3 regions of the Agromyces capsici genome follow, and region 3 is predicted to be linked to each of the others. Evidence: predicted binding sites of a transcription regulator. Region 3 holds the regulator's gene; each other region holds the start of a gene.

Evidence for each region. The regulator HrcA, encoded in region 3, represses chaperone genes, less so after heat shock. The targets are predictions, from matches to a motif close to TTNGCACTCGNNNNNNNCGAGTGCNAA.
Region 1: groES (co-chaperone GroES) is a predicted target of HrcA. The motif match lies at 2,633-2,659, and genes of this name have one in related genera.
Region 2: groL (chaperonin GroEL) is a predicted target of HrcA. The motif match lies at 1,556-1,582, and genes of this name have one in related genera.

What each region holds. Positions count from the first base shown of each region.
Region 1 is NZ_JBYRET010000001.1:216,184-220,585, reverse strand. It holds gene AC3RKB_RS01050 (DUF4190 domain-containing protein) at 1-24, shown strand, start outside; gene AC3RKB_RS01045 (DUF4190 domain-containing protein) at 53-832, shown strand; gene AC3RKB_RS01040 (DUF4190 domain-containing protein) at 841-1,401, shown strand; gene AC3RKB_RS01035 (class I SAM-dependent methyltransferase) at 1,418-2,605, opposite strand; gene groES (co-chaperone GroES) at 2,735-3,031, shown strand; gene rarD (EamA family transporter RarD) at 3,260-4,153, shown strand.
Region 2 is NZ_JBYRET010000001.1:65,071-69,472, forward strand. It holds gene groL (chaperonin GroEL) at 1-1,513, opposite strand, end outside; gene AC3RKB_RS00360 (cold-shock protein) at 1,697-1,900, opposite strand; gene AC3RKB_RS00365 (LytR C-terminal domain-containing protein) at 2,109-2,654, opposite strand; gene AC3RKB_RS00370 (DUF3263 domain-containing protein) at 2,682-2,939, opposite strand; gene msrB (peptide-methionine (R)-S-oxide reductase MsrB) at 3,180-3,581, shown strand; gene AC3RKB_RS00380 (nitroreductase family protein) at 3,584-4,135, shown strand; tRNA gene AC3RKB_RS00385 (tRNA-Thr) at 4,161-4,233, opposite strand; gene AC3RKB_RS00390 (DsbA family protein) at 4,332-4,402, opposite strand, start outside.
Region 3 is NZ_JBYRET010000002.1:931,116-935,517, forward strand. It holds gene AC3RKB_RS18085 (16S rRNA (uracil(1498)-N(3))-methyltransferase) at 1-619, opposite strand, end outside; gene dnaJ (molecular chaperone DnaJ) at 645-1,745, opposite strand; gene hrcA (heat-inducible transcriptional repressor HrcA) at 1,806-2,825, opposite strand; gene AC3RKB_RS18100 (DUF4870 domain-containing protein) at 3,033-3,446, shown strand; gene AC3RKB_RS18105 (DUF4870 domain-containing protein) at 3,564-4,034, shown strand; gene hemW (radical SAM family heme chaperone HemW) at 4,038-4,402, opposite strand, start outside.

The DNA of each region.
Region 1 (4,402 bases), on a different contig from region 3:
AGCGGCACCGTCACCACCTACTGATCCACCCGCAGCACGGAAGGGGCTCGACATGAGCGATCCCAGGAACCCCGACGAGCCGGTCGAGCCGGCCGAGCCGGTCACGCCGTCCGATCCGACGGTGCCCGCGGAACCCGTCGAGCCCCCCGTGCCTGCGGAGCCGGTCGAGCCGTCCATCCCGGCCGAGCCGGTCGAGCCGTCCATCCCGGCCGAGCCGGGCCCCGAGGCGCCCGAGCCGTTCCCTCCGCTCGAGGCGCCCGAGGCGCCGGAGGTGCCCGGCGCTCCAGTGCCGCCGCCTCCGCCGGTACCTCCCGTCCCGCCGGCCCCGCCCGCGCCGCCGTCGTACGAGGCCAGCGCGCCGTCGTCGCCGTTCGGCGCGCCCGCCGACGCCACGCCGCCGGCCTACGGTGCGGCGCCTCCGGCGTACGGTGCGGCGCCCGCCGCGCCGCCCGCCTACGGCTCGGCCCCGCCCGCCTCCGGCGCGTCCGGCGTGCCGCCCTACGGCGCTGCTCCCACGCCGGGCGCGTATGCGCCGCCGTCCAAGCCGACCCCGGTGCTCAGTCTCATCTCCCTCATCGCCGGCATCATCGGCATCATCGGCTCGCCGATCCTCTTCGTGCCGTTCGTCGGCGGCGTGCTCGGGCTGTTCGTCCCCGCGGCGGCCGTCGTCCTCGGCTTCATCGGTCGCAAGAAGGAGCCGGCGGCCAAGGGCATGTGGCTGACCGGCATCGTCCTCGGCTTCATCGGCCTCGCGCTGGCGGTGCTCTCGTTCATCCTGTGGGGCGTGCTGTTCGCGATCGGCAACACCTACAGCGGCGACTACATGTATTGAGCAGGACCGTGACCGACGATCGGATGCCTCCGGAGCCCCGTGCCGCGCCCGGCGCGGCGCCCCGGGCCGACCAGGGGCCGCAGCGGAGCGTTCCGACCCACACCGCGCCCACGCCGATCGGCCCGCACACCGCGCTCGAGCCGCCCGCAGCCGCCCCGACGGAGGGCGCGGAGATCGAGCGCCGTCCGTCGTCCGTCGCACCGGTCCGCGAACTCGACCGGCCCTTCGACACGGGTGAACTGCACGGGCTGCCGACCGGCCAGTTGCTCGCGGTGGGCCGTCCCGCGCCCGAGACGCCGGAGTACGAGCTCGAGGAGGATGAGCGGCGCCGGCTCTACAGCTACGTCGCCGCGGTGCTCGGCGTGATCGGAGCGGCCGCCTCGCTCTTCGTCGGATGGATGCTGCCCGTCTCGATCGCGGCCATCGTGTTCGGCGTCCTCGGCCTCCGTCGCGAGGAGCACGGCCGGACCCCCGCGTTCATCGGCATCGGCACCGGCATCGCGGGCCTCGTCTTCTCGGGCGTGTGGATCGGTTACTACGCGATCGTCTTCGGCGCCCTGACGCGCTGACCGAGTCGTTCCGGGACTAGAGCCGCTCGACGAGCAGGGCGACGTGGCGGCCCTCCTCGCGCGTGAGCACGATCGTCGCCGATGCGTCGCCCTTGAGTTTCAGCCGCGTTCGCAGCGCCGCGGGGTCGACGTCGACGCCGCGCTTCTTGATCTCGAGCGCGCCCACGCCGCGGGCCTGGAGCGCCTGACGGAGGTGCCGCTCATCGGCCGGCAGTCGCTCGAGCACGCGGAACCCGCGCGCGAACGGGGTGTCGACGGGGCGGTCGCCCGTGAAGTACGCGATGCCCTCGCTCAGCATCCACGCGCCGTTCGCACGGGCGAGGTCGCCGATGAGCCGAGCCCGGATCACCGCGCCGTCGGGTTCGTACAGGTAGTCGCCGAGCGGGCCGACCGGGGCGTCCTCGCTGTCGGCGGGCGCCACGAGCTCGTGCGCGGCGCCGCCGCGGATGACGAGCGCGGCCCGGCCGATCCCCGGCCGCGCGAGCACGCCGGTCCACACCGCGAGCTCGACGACGTCGCCGTCGACCGACACCCACTGCGCCTCGGCGCCGGCCGGGACCACGTCGCGATCGGTGCCCGGGCCGAGCTTCACGCCCACGGGCATGCGCTCGGCCAAGCCGAACGCGAAGTCGAGCGACGGGGAGTAATCCGCCGAATCGGCCAGGCGCGTGGTCGTGCCGCCCGCGGTCGTGCGGCGCGCGGGGTCGAGCCAGGCCGCGTCGATGCCGGCCAGCGGCACGTCCTCGGCCCGGGCGTGCAGCACGTGCACGCTCGGGAACGGGGTGAGGTTGAACGCGGCGATCGCGGCGGTCACCTCGTCGGCTTCCGCGGCCGTGACCTCGAGGTCGACCGCGGCGAACGCGAGCGCGTCGCCGCCGATGCCGCAGCCGAGGTCGGCGACGTGGCGGAGGCCGGCGCGGGCGTACCGGCCCGCGTGCAGCGCGGCGACGCGCAGGCGCGTCGCCTGCTCGAGGCCCGCCTCGGTGAAGAGCATGCGGTCGGCGAACTCGCCGAACTTCGCGCGCGCCTTCGAACGCAGCTTGGACTGGCTGAGCACGGCCGCGACGAGGCCCGGGGAGTGGCCCTGCCGGCGGAGGTCGGCGACCGTCTTGACGATGTCGGCGCTGCTCGTCCAGGCCGGGAGCGAGTCGAGAAGGTCGAGGCCCTCGGGGGAGAGCAGCCGCACCAGCTCGTCGCGTTCCACGCCGCCACGCTAGCACCGCGACATCCGCTGGCACTCACGTTGCACGAGTGCCAGAACCCCCCTAGACTCTCGTTAGCACTCTCACCCAGAGGCTGCTAACCCCAGTCTTCGTCAAGAAAGAGGTCAACCGTGTCGGTTTCCATCAAGCCGCTCGAGGATCGCATCGTCATCAAGCAGGTCGAGGCCGAGCAGACCACGGCGTCGGGCCTGGTCATCCCCGACACCGCCAAGGAGAAGCCCCAGGAGGGCGAGGTCGTGGCGGTCGGCCCGGGCCGCATCGACGACAACGGCAACCGCATCCCGCTCGACGTGGCCGTCGGCGACAAGGTGATCTACTCCAAGTACGGCGGCACCGAGGTGAAGTTCGGCGGCGAGGAGTACCTCGTGCTGTCGGCTCGCGACGTGCTCGCGGTCGTCGTCCGCTAGTCGACGCCGACGTCTTCCGCGGCCCGGATGCCCCACGGCATCCGGGCCGCGTCATCGTCTCGGGGCCATGGCGGGCGGATGGCTCGCGCCGAGGCCGACGGCGGGATCTCGACGGCGGACGGCAGGCTCGCTCGGCCTCCCGTCGTGGGCCGCGTCTAGGCTGAGCTGGTGCCACCCGCTTCGCCGACCGTCGCGCCCGTGCGCGCCCCACGAGCCGGGGTGAACCGCATGGGGCTCGCGTACGCGGCCTCCGCGTACGCCCTCTGGGGATTCCTCCCGATCTACTTCATCGCGCTCGCGCCGACCGGCCCCGTCGAGATCGTCGCGTGGCGCATCCTGCTCTCGCTGGTGTTCTGCGCCGTGCTCATCGCCGTCACGCGCACCTGGCGCGCGTTCGCCGCGCTGCTGCGCGACCGGCGCGTCGTGCTCATCATGGGGGTGGCCGGGGCGCTCATCTTCGTCAACTGGCTCACCTACGTCTTCGCGACGCTCTCCGGCCAGGTCGTCGAGGCGTCGCTCGGGTACTTCATCAACCCGATCGTCACGGTGTTCCTCGGCGTGCTCGTGCTGCGCGAGCGGCTCAACGCCGTGCAGTGGACGGCCGTGGGTATCTCGATCGTCGCGGTCGTCGTGCTCGCCGTCGGGTACGGCCAGCCGCCGTGGATCGCGCTCGTGCTGGCGTTCAGCTTCGGCTTCTACGGGCTCATCAAGAAGCGCGTCGGCGGGCGGGTCGACGCCGTGTCGGGCCTGACGCTCGAGACCGCATGGCTCGCGCCCCTCTCGGCGGTCCTGCTCGTCGTCGTGGGGGCGGCCGGCGGACTCACGATGGGAACGCTGGGCGCGTGGCACACGATCCTGCTGCTCGCTGCGGGCGCCGTGACCGCCATCCCGCTCCTCCTCTTCGCGGCGGCGTCGCGACGATTGCCGCTCATCTACATGGGGTTCATCCAGTACTTCGCGCCGTTCATCCAGTTCCTCGTCGGCGTGGTCGTGCTGGGGGAGCCCATGCCGCTCGAGCGGTGGATCGGGTTCGGGCTCGTCTGGCTCGCGCTCGTGGTCCTCACGTTCGACCTCGTCCGGGGCGCGCGCACGGCCCGGCGCGCTGCGCTCGCCTCGCTCTGAGCCCGGTGCCCGACTCGGCCGGACCCCGTGATCGGGGGTCATGCGCTGGCTGACGGCGCTCGGCGCGCACGCGCGAAGCGTGCGCGGAAATGCCGGTGGACGCCGATTTCGTGCGCGTCGGCGCCCCGTGGTGTCGCCCCGGTAACGATTGGGGCGGCGTTACCGGGTTGTGATCGGGATCCCTTGTTTCGGCCGAACCCGGGCAATACTGTCAAACCACCGGCGTCGTCAGACGCTGCAACTGTGTAC
Region 2 (4,402 bases), on a different contig from region 3:
CGTTCTGCAGCGCCGAGCGGGTGACCTTCGCCGGGTCGATGATGCCCTGCGCGAGCAGGTCGCCGTACTCGCCGGTCGCGGCGTTGAGGCCGTGGCCCGCGGGCAGCTCCGAGACCTTGTTGGCCACCACGCCCGGCTCGAGGCCGGCGTTGAGGGCGATCTGCTTGAGCGGCGCCTCGATGGCGACCTTGACGATGTTCGCACCGGTCGCCTCGTCGCCCGAGAGCTCGAGCTTGCCGAACGCGACCTTGCCGGCCTGGATCAGCGCGACGCCGCCACCGGCGACGATGCCCTCCTCGACGGCCGCCTTCGCGTTGCGGACGGCGTCCTCGATGCGGTGCTTGCGCTCCTTGAGCTCGACCTCGGTGGCCGCACCCGCCTTGATGACGGCGACGCCGCCGGCGAGCTTGGCGAGGCGCTCCTGGAGCTTCTCGCGGTCGTAGTCGGAGTCGGTGTTCTCGATCTCCGAACGGATCTGGGCGACGCGGCCCGCGATCTGGTCGGGGTCGCCCGCGCCCTCGACGATGGTGGTCTCGTCCTTGGTGATGACGACCTTGCGCGCCTGGCCGAGCAGGTCGAGGGTCGCGTTCTCGAGCTTGAGGCCGACTTCCTCGGAGATGACCTGGCCGCCGGTGAGGATCGCGATGTCCTGGAGCTGGGCCTTGCGGCGGTCGCCGAAGCCGGGAGCCTTGACGGCGACCGAGCGGAAGATGCCGCGGATCTTGTTCACGACGAGCGTGGCCAGGGCCTCGCCGTCGACATCCTCGGCGATGATCAGGAGCTGCTTGCCCGACTGGATCACCTTGTCGACGATCGGGAGCAGGTCCTTGATGTTCGAGATCTTCTGGTTGGCGATGAGGATGTACGGGTCCTCGAACACCGCCTCCTGGCGCTCCGGGTCGGTGACGAAGTACGCCGACAGGTAGCCCTTGTCGAAGCGCATGCCCTCGGTGAGCTCGAGCTCGGTGCCGAAGGTGTTCGACTCCTCGACGGTGACGACGCCCTCCTTGCCGACCTTGTCGATCGCCTCGGCGATGATCTCGCCGATCTGGGGGTCGGCAGCGGAGATCGATGCGGTCGCGGCGATCTCCTCCTTGGTCTCGATCTCCTTGGCAGCGAGCAGGAGCTCCTCCGAGACGGCCGCGACGGCCTTCTCGATGCCCTTCTTGAGGCTGATCGGGTCGGCGCCGGCGGCGACGTTGCGGAGGCCCTCGCGCACGAGCGCCTGGGCGAGCACGACCGACGTGGTCGTGCCGTCACCGGCGACGTCGTCGGTCTTCTTCGCGACCTCCTTGACGAGCTCGGCGCCGATCTTCTCGTACGGGTCGTCGAGCTCGATCTCCTTGGCGATCGACACGCCGTCGTTCGTGATGGTGGGCGCGCCCCACTTCTTCTCGAGCACGACGTTGCGGCCGCGCGGGCCGAGGGTCACCTTGACCGCGTCGGCGAGCGTGTTGAGGCCACGCTCGAGGCCGCGACGGGCCTCCTCATCGAAAGCAATGATCTTTGCCATGTGTGTCTCTCGTCCCTTCCCGGACGTCCAAGTACCTTGGGGTTAGCACTCGAAACGAGCGAGTGCTAAACCGATTCTGGCACTCACCCGCCACGAGTGCAAGCGAGCCGACGCCGGGCGGAAGGCGCCCGGACGAGCGGAAGCGCCGCCGGTCGGACCGGCGGCGCTTCCGTGAGACGGGGCTCAGGCCGGGCGCACGGCCTCGGCCTGGGGGCCCTTCGAGCCCGATCCGACCTCGAAGACCACCTGCTGGCCCTCTTCGAGCACCTTGTACCCGGCCATGTCGATCGCGGAGTAGTGGACGAAGACGTCCTGGCCCCCGCCGTCGACGGTGATGAATCCGTAACCCTTTTCAGCGTTGAACCACTTGACGGTTCCGTTCGCCATGCGTTGCTCCCATGTTGCCGTGAATCCGAGTCAGCACGTGCCTCTCGCCTGTACCGGGCCGTCGACGTGCTGACGTGGCGCCGGTACGGCGCCGGGTGCTTCACACGGGTTTCGAGCGACCGATTCCAGATACTCACAGGCCGCGCGCCGCGCACAAGAGGGTGCGCGTCACGAATGGTCGCAGAATGGCAACGATTCGGTCACCGGCTCAGCCGGCGGCCTGCTCGGCGTAGTCGGCGCCGAGGACGGCCACGAGCTGCATCCCCGCCTCGCCGAACTCCTCGGAGAGCCGCACGTCGGCGCCGGGCAGCAGCTGCGCGACGCCCCGGGCGGCGCCCTCGAGCTCGGGCGTCGCGTAGTAGACGACGGTCTCCTGGATGTCGTTCGCGTCGGCGTTCGACGCGACGCCCACCGGCACGCCGCCCGCTGCGAGCGTCTCGCTCGCCCGCGCCGCCAGCCCCGCGGTCGTCGTGCCGTTCAGCACGGCGACGGGGATGTCGGGGGCGATCGTCGGCTCGGCCGTGACCACCGGCTCCGGCGAGGCGGTCGGCATCGCGGTGTCGCCGAAGTCCAGCCGGTCGTTGAAGACGGCCACCGCCGCGATCCCCGCGACCGCGAGCACCACGGTGGCCAGCGCCGCCCAGCCGAACGCGATCCAGCGGTTGCGTCGCCGCGCGGGCGCTCGATGCGCGCCGACCCGCTCGATGCCGTGCGGGATCGAGTCGAATCGGTCGCGGGGGAACTTCTGCGCCATGGGTCCAGTCGTGGGGTCGGGGTCGGCTCAGCCGTGCGGATGGCCGTGGGGAATCGTACGACGTGCGCGGGCCTCCGCGCGCGCCTCGCGCTGCCGCTGCAGCCGCTTGACCAGCATCGGGTCGTGCCGGAGCGCGTCGGGCGAGTCCACGAGGGCGCCGAGTTGGCGGTAGTAGCGGGCCGCCGACATGCCCAGTTCGTCGCGGATGGCGTCGGCCTTGCGTGCCGCGTCGCGCCACGGCCGCGCCTCGAACGCGAGGATGTCGCGTTGGCGGTCGTCGAGCATGCCACCTCCGTTCGGGCTCGCGTTGGACGCCATCCTAGGGACCGGAGGCCGGGAAGCCGCCGCACGCCACACTCGCGCGCGATCACCGTCCCGGCCAGGGTCGCCGCCCTGCTCCGGTCGCCGGTCGCGGGACGCCGGTGGCGCCGGACGGGAACACCGCCGGCGAGCCACGTGTTGCACCGGGCGTCGCGGGATGCGCGACGATGGAGGAGTCCCCAACGTGCACGAGGAGCAGGCCGCATGACCTACCAGGTGAGCAAGTCCGACGACGAGTGGCGCGAGCAGCTCGGCGCCGACCAGTACGCCGTGCTGCGCGAGGCCGCGACCGAGCGCCCGTGGACGGGCGAGCTGCTCGACGAGGAGCGCGCCGGGATCTACGCCTGCGCCGCGTGCGGCGCCGAGCTCTTCAAGAGCGGCACCAAGTTCGACTCGGGCTGCGGATGGCCGAGCTTCTACGAGTCGGTCCGCCCCGAGGCCGTCGAGCTCATCGAGGACGCCTCGCTCGGGATGGTGCGCACCGAGGTGCGATGCGCGAACTGCGGCTCGCACCTCGGGCACGTGTTCCCCGACGGGTTCGGCACGCCCACGGGCGACCGCTACTGCATGAACTCGATCGCGCTCGACTTCACGCCCGAGTCCTGAGCGTGGCATCCGTTCGCGAGGCCGCCCTCGCCCGGCGGTCGTGGCCGAGGGTGACGGATGCCGCGCCCTCCGACGCCGAGCTCGGCGAGCTCCTCGAAGCGGCGGGGCGCGTGTCCGACCACGGCGCGCTCGTGCCGTGGCGCGTGATCGCGCTGCGCGGGGACGCCCGGAACCGTCTCGGCGACGCGCTCGTCGAGGCGGCCGGGGTCGAGGCCGACGCCGCGTCCAAGCTCGTGGGCAAGCCGCTGCGCGCCCCCCTGCTCGTGGCGCTCGTCGCGATCGTCCGACCGCATCCGAAGGTCGCCGACTGGGAGCAGGAGGCGTGCGCCGCCGGCGTCGGACACGTCCTGACGATGCTGCTCGACGAGGCCGGATGGGGCGTCATGTGGCGCACGGGCCCGCACACGCGGCATCCGGCGGTCGCTCGCATGCACGGCCTCGCCGACGACGAGCGGCTCATGGGCTGGCTCTACGTCGGCGGCAAGCCGGCGACCGGGCGGCCCGAGCGCCGACGCGCGCCCGTCGCCGAGGGGCGCCTCAGCACGATCGGCTGATCGCGCCCCCGCACGCGGGAAACGGAGCCGGCTACGGGACTCGAACCCGTAACCACCGCTTTACAAGAGCGGTGCGCTACCAATTGCGCCAAGCCGGCAGGTGATTCCCCCACATCCTACCGACGGGCTGCGGGGCGCCGCACGACGACCACGGCCCGGCGGTCGCCGGGCCGTCGTCGTCGCGGAACCGTGGTGCCTAGCCCGCCGCCGGCGTCGGGGTCGGGGTCGGGGTCGGGGTGCCGTTCGACTCGGAGTAGCTCTCGCCGG
Region 3 (4,402 bases):
CGATCTCGGCCGGATCCATCCCGCCCTCGGGTCCGACGATCAGCGCCAGGTCGCGCCCGTCGGAGCGGATGGCCGACAGCGGCGTCACCGCGCCGGGCACGAGCAGCAGCATCCGCTCGCCCTCGAGCCGCGCCGGCAGCTCGCGCGTCGACGCCACCGGCTCGACCGAGGGGATCCGCGCGCGGATGGACTGCTTCACGGCCTCGCGGACGATGCTCGCCCAGCGCGCGCGGCCCTTCTCGGCCTTGGGGCCCTCCCAGCGTGAGACCGACCTGCCGGCCGCCCACGGCACGATGCGGTCGACGCCGAGCTCGGTCGCCGCCTGCACCGCGAGCTCGTCGCGGTCGCCCTTCGCGAGCGCCTGCACGAGCGTGAGCCGGGGTGCCGGTTCCGCGTCGTCGCGCACGTCGTCGACCTCGAGCTCGAGTCGGCGCCCCTCGGCCGCGATGACCGCGCCCGTCAGAATCCGGCCGCGGCCGTCGCCGACCGAGATCCGCTCGCCGACGCGCACGCGCGCGACCGTGACCGCGTGCCGCGCCTCGTCGCCCGCGAGCACGACCGCGTCGCCGCGGCCGACCGCGGCGAGGTCGAGCGTCTCGTCGAGGTAGAGGCTGCTCATCGCGCCATCCGCCGGCTCGTCGCCGTCAGCCCAGGAACCGGTCGCGCAGCCGCGCGAACAGCCCCTGCTGGAAGTGCCCGAGCTGCGGCGGCTGCGCCTTGCGTGCCTTCGCGAGCTGCTGCACGAGCTCGCGCTCCTTGTGACTGAGCTTGGTCGGCGTCACGACGTGCACCGCGACCTTGAGGTCGCCGCGCCCGCCGCCGCGAAGGTGCGTGATGCCGCGGTCCTTGACCGTCAGGATCTCGCCGCTCTGCACCCCGGGCTTGAGCTCGAGGTCGACGTCGCCGTCGAGGGCCTCGACCTTCGCGTTCGTGCCGAGCACGGCGTCGGTCATCTGCACCTCGAGTGTGCAGAGCAGGTCGTCGCCGTTGCGGCTGAACACCTCGTGGTTCTTCACCTTGACCTCGAGGTAGAGGTCGCCGTTCGGCCCGCCGGCGGGGCCGGCCTCGCCCGAGCCCGGCATCTGCAGCCGCACGCCGGTGTCGACCCCGGCGGGCACGTCGACCGGCACCGTGCGCCGCGCGCGCACGCGGCCCTGGCCCTGGCACGTGACGCACGGCGTCGCGATGATCGTGCCGTAGCCGCGGCAGGAACCGCACGGGCTCGAGGTCATGACATTGCCGAGCAGCGACCGCACCGAACGCTGGATGTGCCCGGTGCCGCCGCAGATGTCGCACGTCACGGGCGAGGTGCCGGGCTGGCAGCACGAGCCGTGGCACGTCTCGCAGGTCACCGCCGTATCGACCTCGAGGTCGCGATGCGTGCCGAAGATGACCTCGTCGAGGCTCACGTCGAGCCGGATCAGCGCGTCCTGGCCGCGCTCGCGCCGCGACCTCGGCCCGCGGCTGGCCTGCCCGGCGCCGAAGAACGTCTCGAAGATGTCGCCGAACCCGCCGAAGCCGGCGCCCGAGAAGCCGCCCTGCCCGCCGCCGAGGTCGTACTGCTGGCGCTGCTTGGGGTCGGAGAGCACGTCGTACGCGTGCGTGACCTGCTTGAACCGCTCGGACGCGTCGGCGCCCGGGTTCACGTCGGGGTGGAGCTCGCGGGCGAGGCGGCGGTACGCCTTCTTGATCTCGTCGGGGGTGGCGTCGCGGGAGACGCCGAGGACCTCGTAGTGGTCGGCCACTGCAGGCGGGTTCCTTTCGATTGCCGGTGGCGGATGCCGCGACGGGCGGCTCCGCGCGGTTCAGCTCTCGCCGAGCGTCCGGGAGAGGTAGCGAGCCACGGCGCGCACGGCGGCCATGCTCTGGGAGTAGTCCATGCGGGTCGGGCCGACGATGCCGAGGCGCGACACGTCGCGGCCCGGGATCTCGAACGAGCTCGACACGACCGAGGTCTCGCCGAGGCCGTACGCGGCGTTCTCGCGTCCGATGCGCACCGCCAGCCCCTCCTCCGAGGTCATCTCGCCGAAGAGGCGCAGGATCACGACCTGCTCCTCGATCGCCTCGATGACGCCGAGGATGTTGCCGGCGAAGTCCTGCTCGGTGCGCACGAGGTTCGCAGCGCCCGCGACGACGAGCCGGTCGCTGCGGGTGAACTTCGCCTGGTCGGCGAGCGTGGCCGCGAGGGTGCGCAGCACCTCGGCATGGGCCCGGTCGGCGTTCGCGGTCTCGGCGGAGAGTGCCGCCGCGGCATCCGTCATCGTCAGGCCCGCGGCCACCTCGTTCAGGCGGTTGCGGAGCCGGCCCAGCGTCTCCTCGTCGGCCGGCTCTGCGAGCTCGGCGAGCCGCTGCTCGACCTGTCCGGTGTCGGAGATGAGGATGCAGAGCACGCGCGTGGGCGCGAGCGAGACCAGTTCGACGTGGCGAACGCGAGCGCGCTGGAAGCTGGGGTACTGCACGACCGCGAGCTGGCGGGTGAGCTGCGCGACGAGCCGCACGGTGCGTGAGAGCAGCTCGTCGAGGTCGTTCGACTCGCCGAGGAAGGTCTCGATCGCCTGCCGCTGCGCGGTCGTCAGCGGGCGGATGTCGGCGAGCTGGTCGACGAACACCCGGTAGCCCTTGTCGGTGGGGATGCGGCCCGACGAGGTGTGCGGAGCCGCGATGAGCTCCTCCTCCTCGAGCAGGGCCATGTCGTTGCGGATGGTGGCCGCCGACACGCCGAAGTGGTGACGCTCGACGATCGTCTTCGAGCCGACCGGCTCGCGCGACGCGACGTAGTCCTGCACGATCGCGCGGAGCACGGCGAGACTGCGTTCGGAGACCATGGCCCTCGCTTCCCTCGACCGGCGTGACGGCGGCGGACCGGCGCTTAGCACTCGGTTCGCATGACTGCCAATCCTATCGCGACATTCAGGGCTCGCACCGTTGCCCGCCGGAACGGCGCCGCAGTAGCGTGTGCAACGTCGCGCGCACCCACCCGATCCACCCCTCCCCGTTCGAGGTGCCCGCGTCCCGATCCGAAAGGCATGCACATGACCGACCCCAACGTCCCTCCGCACGATCCCAACGCCGCCCCGCAGTCGGCTCCCGCCGCCCCGCTCTCGCACGAGCAGGACGTGCAGTGGGGGTCGTTCGCGCACCTCGGCGGCATCCTCGGCATCCTCCCGTCGCTGATCATCTGGCTCGTGTTCAAGGACCGCGGCTCCTTCACGAACACCGAGGCCAAGGAGGCCCTGAACTTCCAGATCACCCTGCTGTTCGCGACCATCGCGCTCTGGATCGTCGTCACCGTCCTCACGATCGTGACGTTCGGCTTCGGCGCGTTCCTCTCCTTCCTGACCTGGGTCCCGTGGGTGCTCGGAGTGGTCTTCTCGATCATCGCCTTCCTCCAGGCCAAGGAGGGTCGCCACTACCGCTACCCCTTCGCGGTGCGCCTCATCAAGTAAGGCGCCGCATCTCGTCACGCGACGCGCCGGGCGAGGATGCCTCGACCGGCGCGTCGCGCTGTGCCAGCATGAAAACACCGACCCGCGATCCGGGCGCGACCCTCAAGGAGCAGCATCATGTCCGACGCACCACCTCCCACGCCCCCGACGCCCCCGCCCGGCGGGACCACGCCTCCGCCGCCTCCCGGCGGCACGCCGCCGCCGCCTCCGGGCGGCCCCACGCCTCCGCCTCCCGGTGGAGGGGCCTACCAGCAGAGCCAGCCGCTCAGCCCCGCCGACGAGAAGCTCTGGGCGACGCTGATCCACATCGGCGGCATCCTGTTCGGCTTCCTGCCCGCGCTGATCGGCTACCTGATCCTCAAGGACAAGGGCCCGTTCATCCGCGAGCACACCGCGACCGCGCTGAACTTCCAGATCACGCTGCTGATCGCATACGTCGTGGGCTCGATCCTCACGTTCGTGATCATCGGCATCTTCATCCTGATCGCCGCCTGGATCGCCGCGATCGTGTTCGGCATCATCGCCGCGATCAAGGCCAACAACGGCGAGTACTACGTCTACCCGGTCGCGATCAAGTTCGTGAGCTAGGACTCAGTCCTCGACCAGGCGCCGCACGACGGCGTCGGCCAGCAACCGCCCTCGCCGCGTCAGCGTCAGCCGACCGGCGAGGGCGGTTCGTGCGTCCACGAGCCCGTCGGCGATGAGCCCCGCCACCGCGTGACGCCCGCCGGCGTGGAGGGATCCCACCTCGATGCCCTCGCGGATGCGCGTGGCCAGCAGCACGCGCTCCGTCTCACGGGCGGGTGCATCGAGCGTCTCCCGCCCGACGGCCGGCGAGACGCCCGCGGCGATCCGGTCGGCGTAGGCGGCAGGGTGCTTCGCGTTCCACCACCGCACGCCGCCGACGTGGCTGTGCGCGCCGGGCCCGACGCCCCACCAGTCGTCCCCGCGCCAGT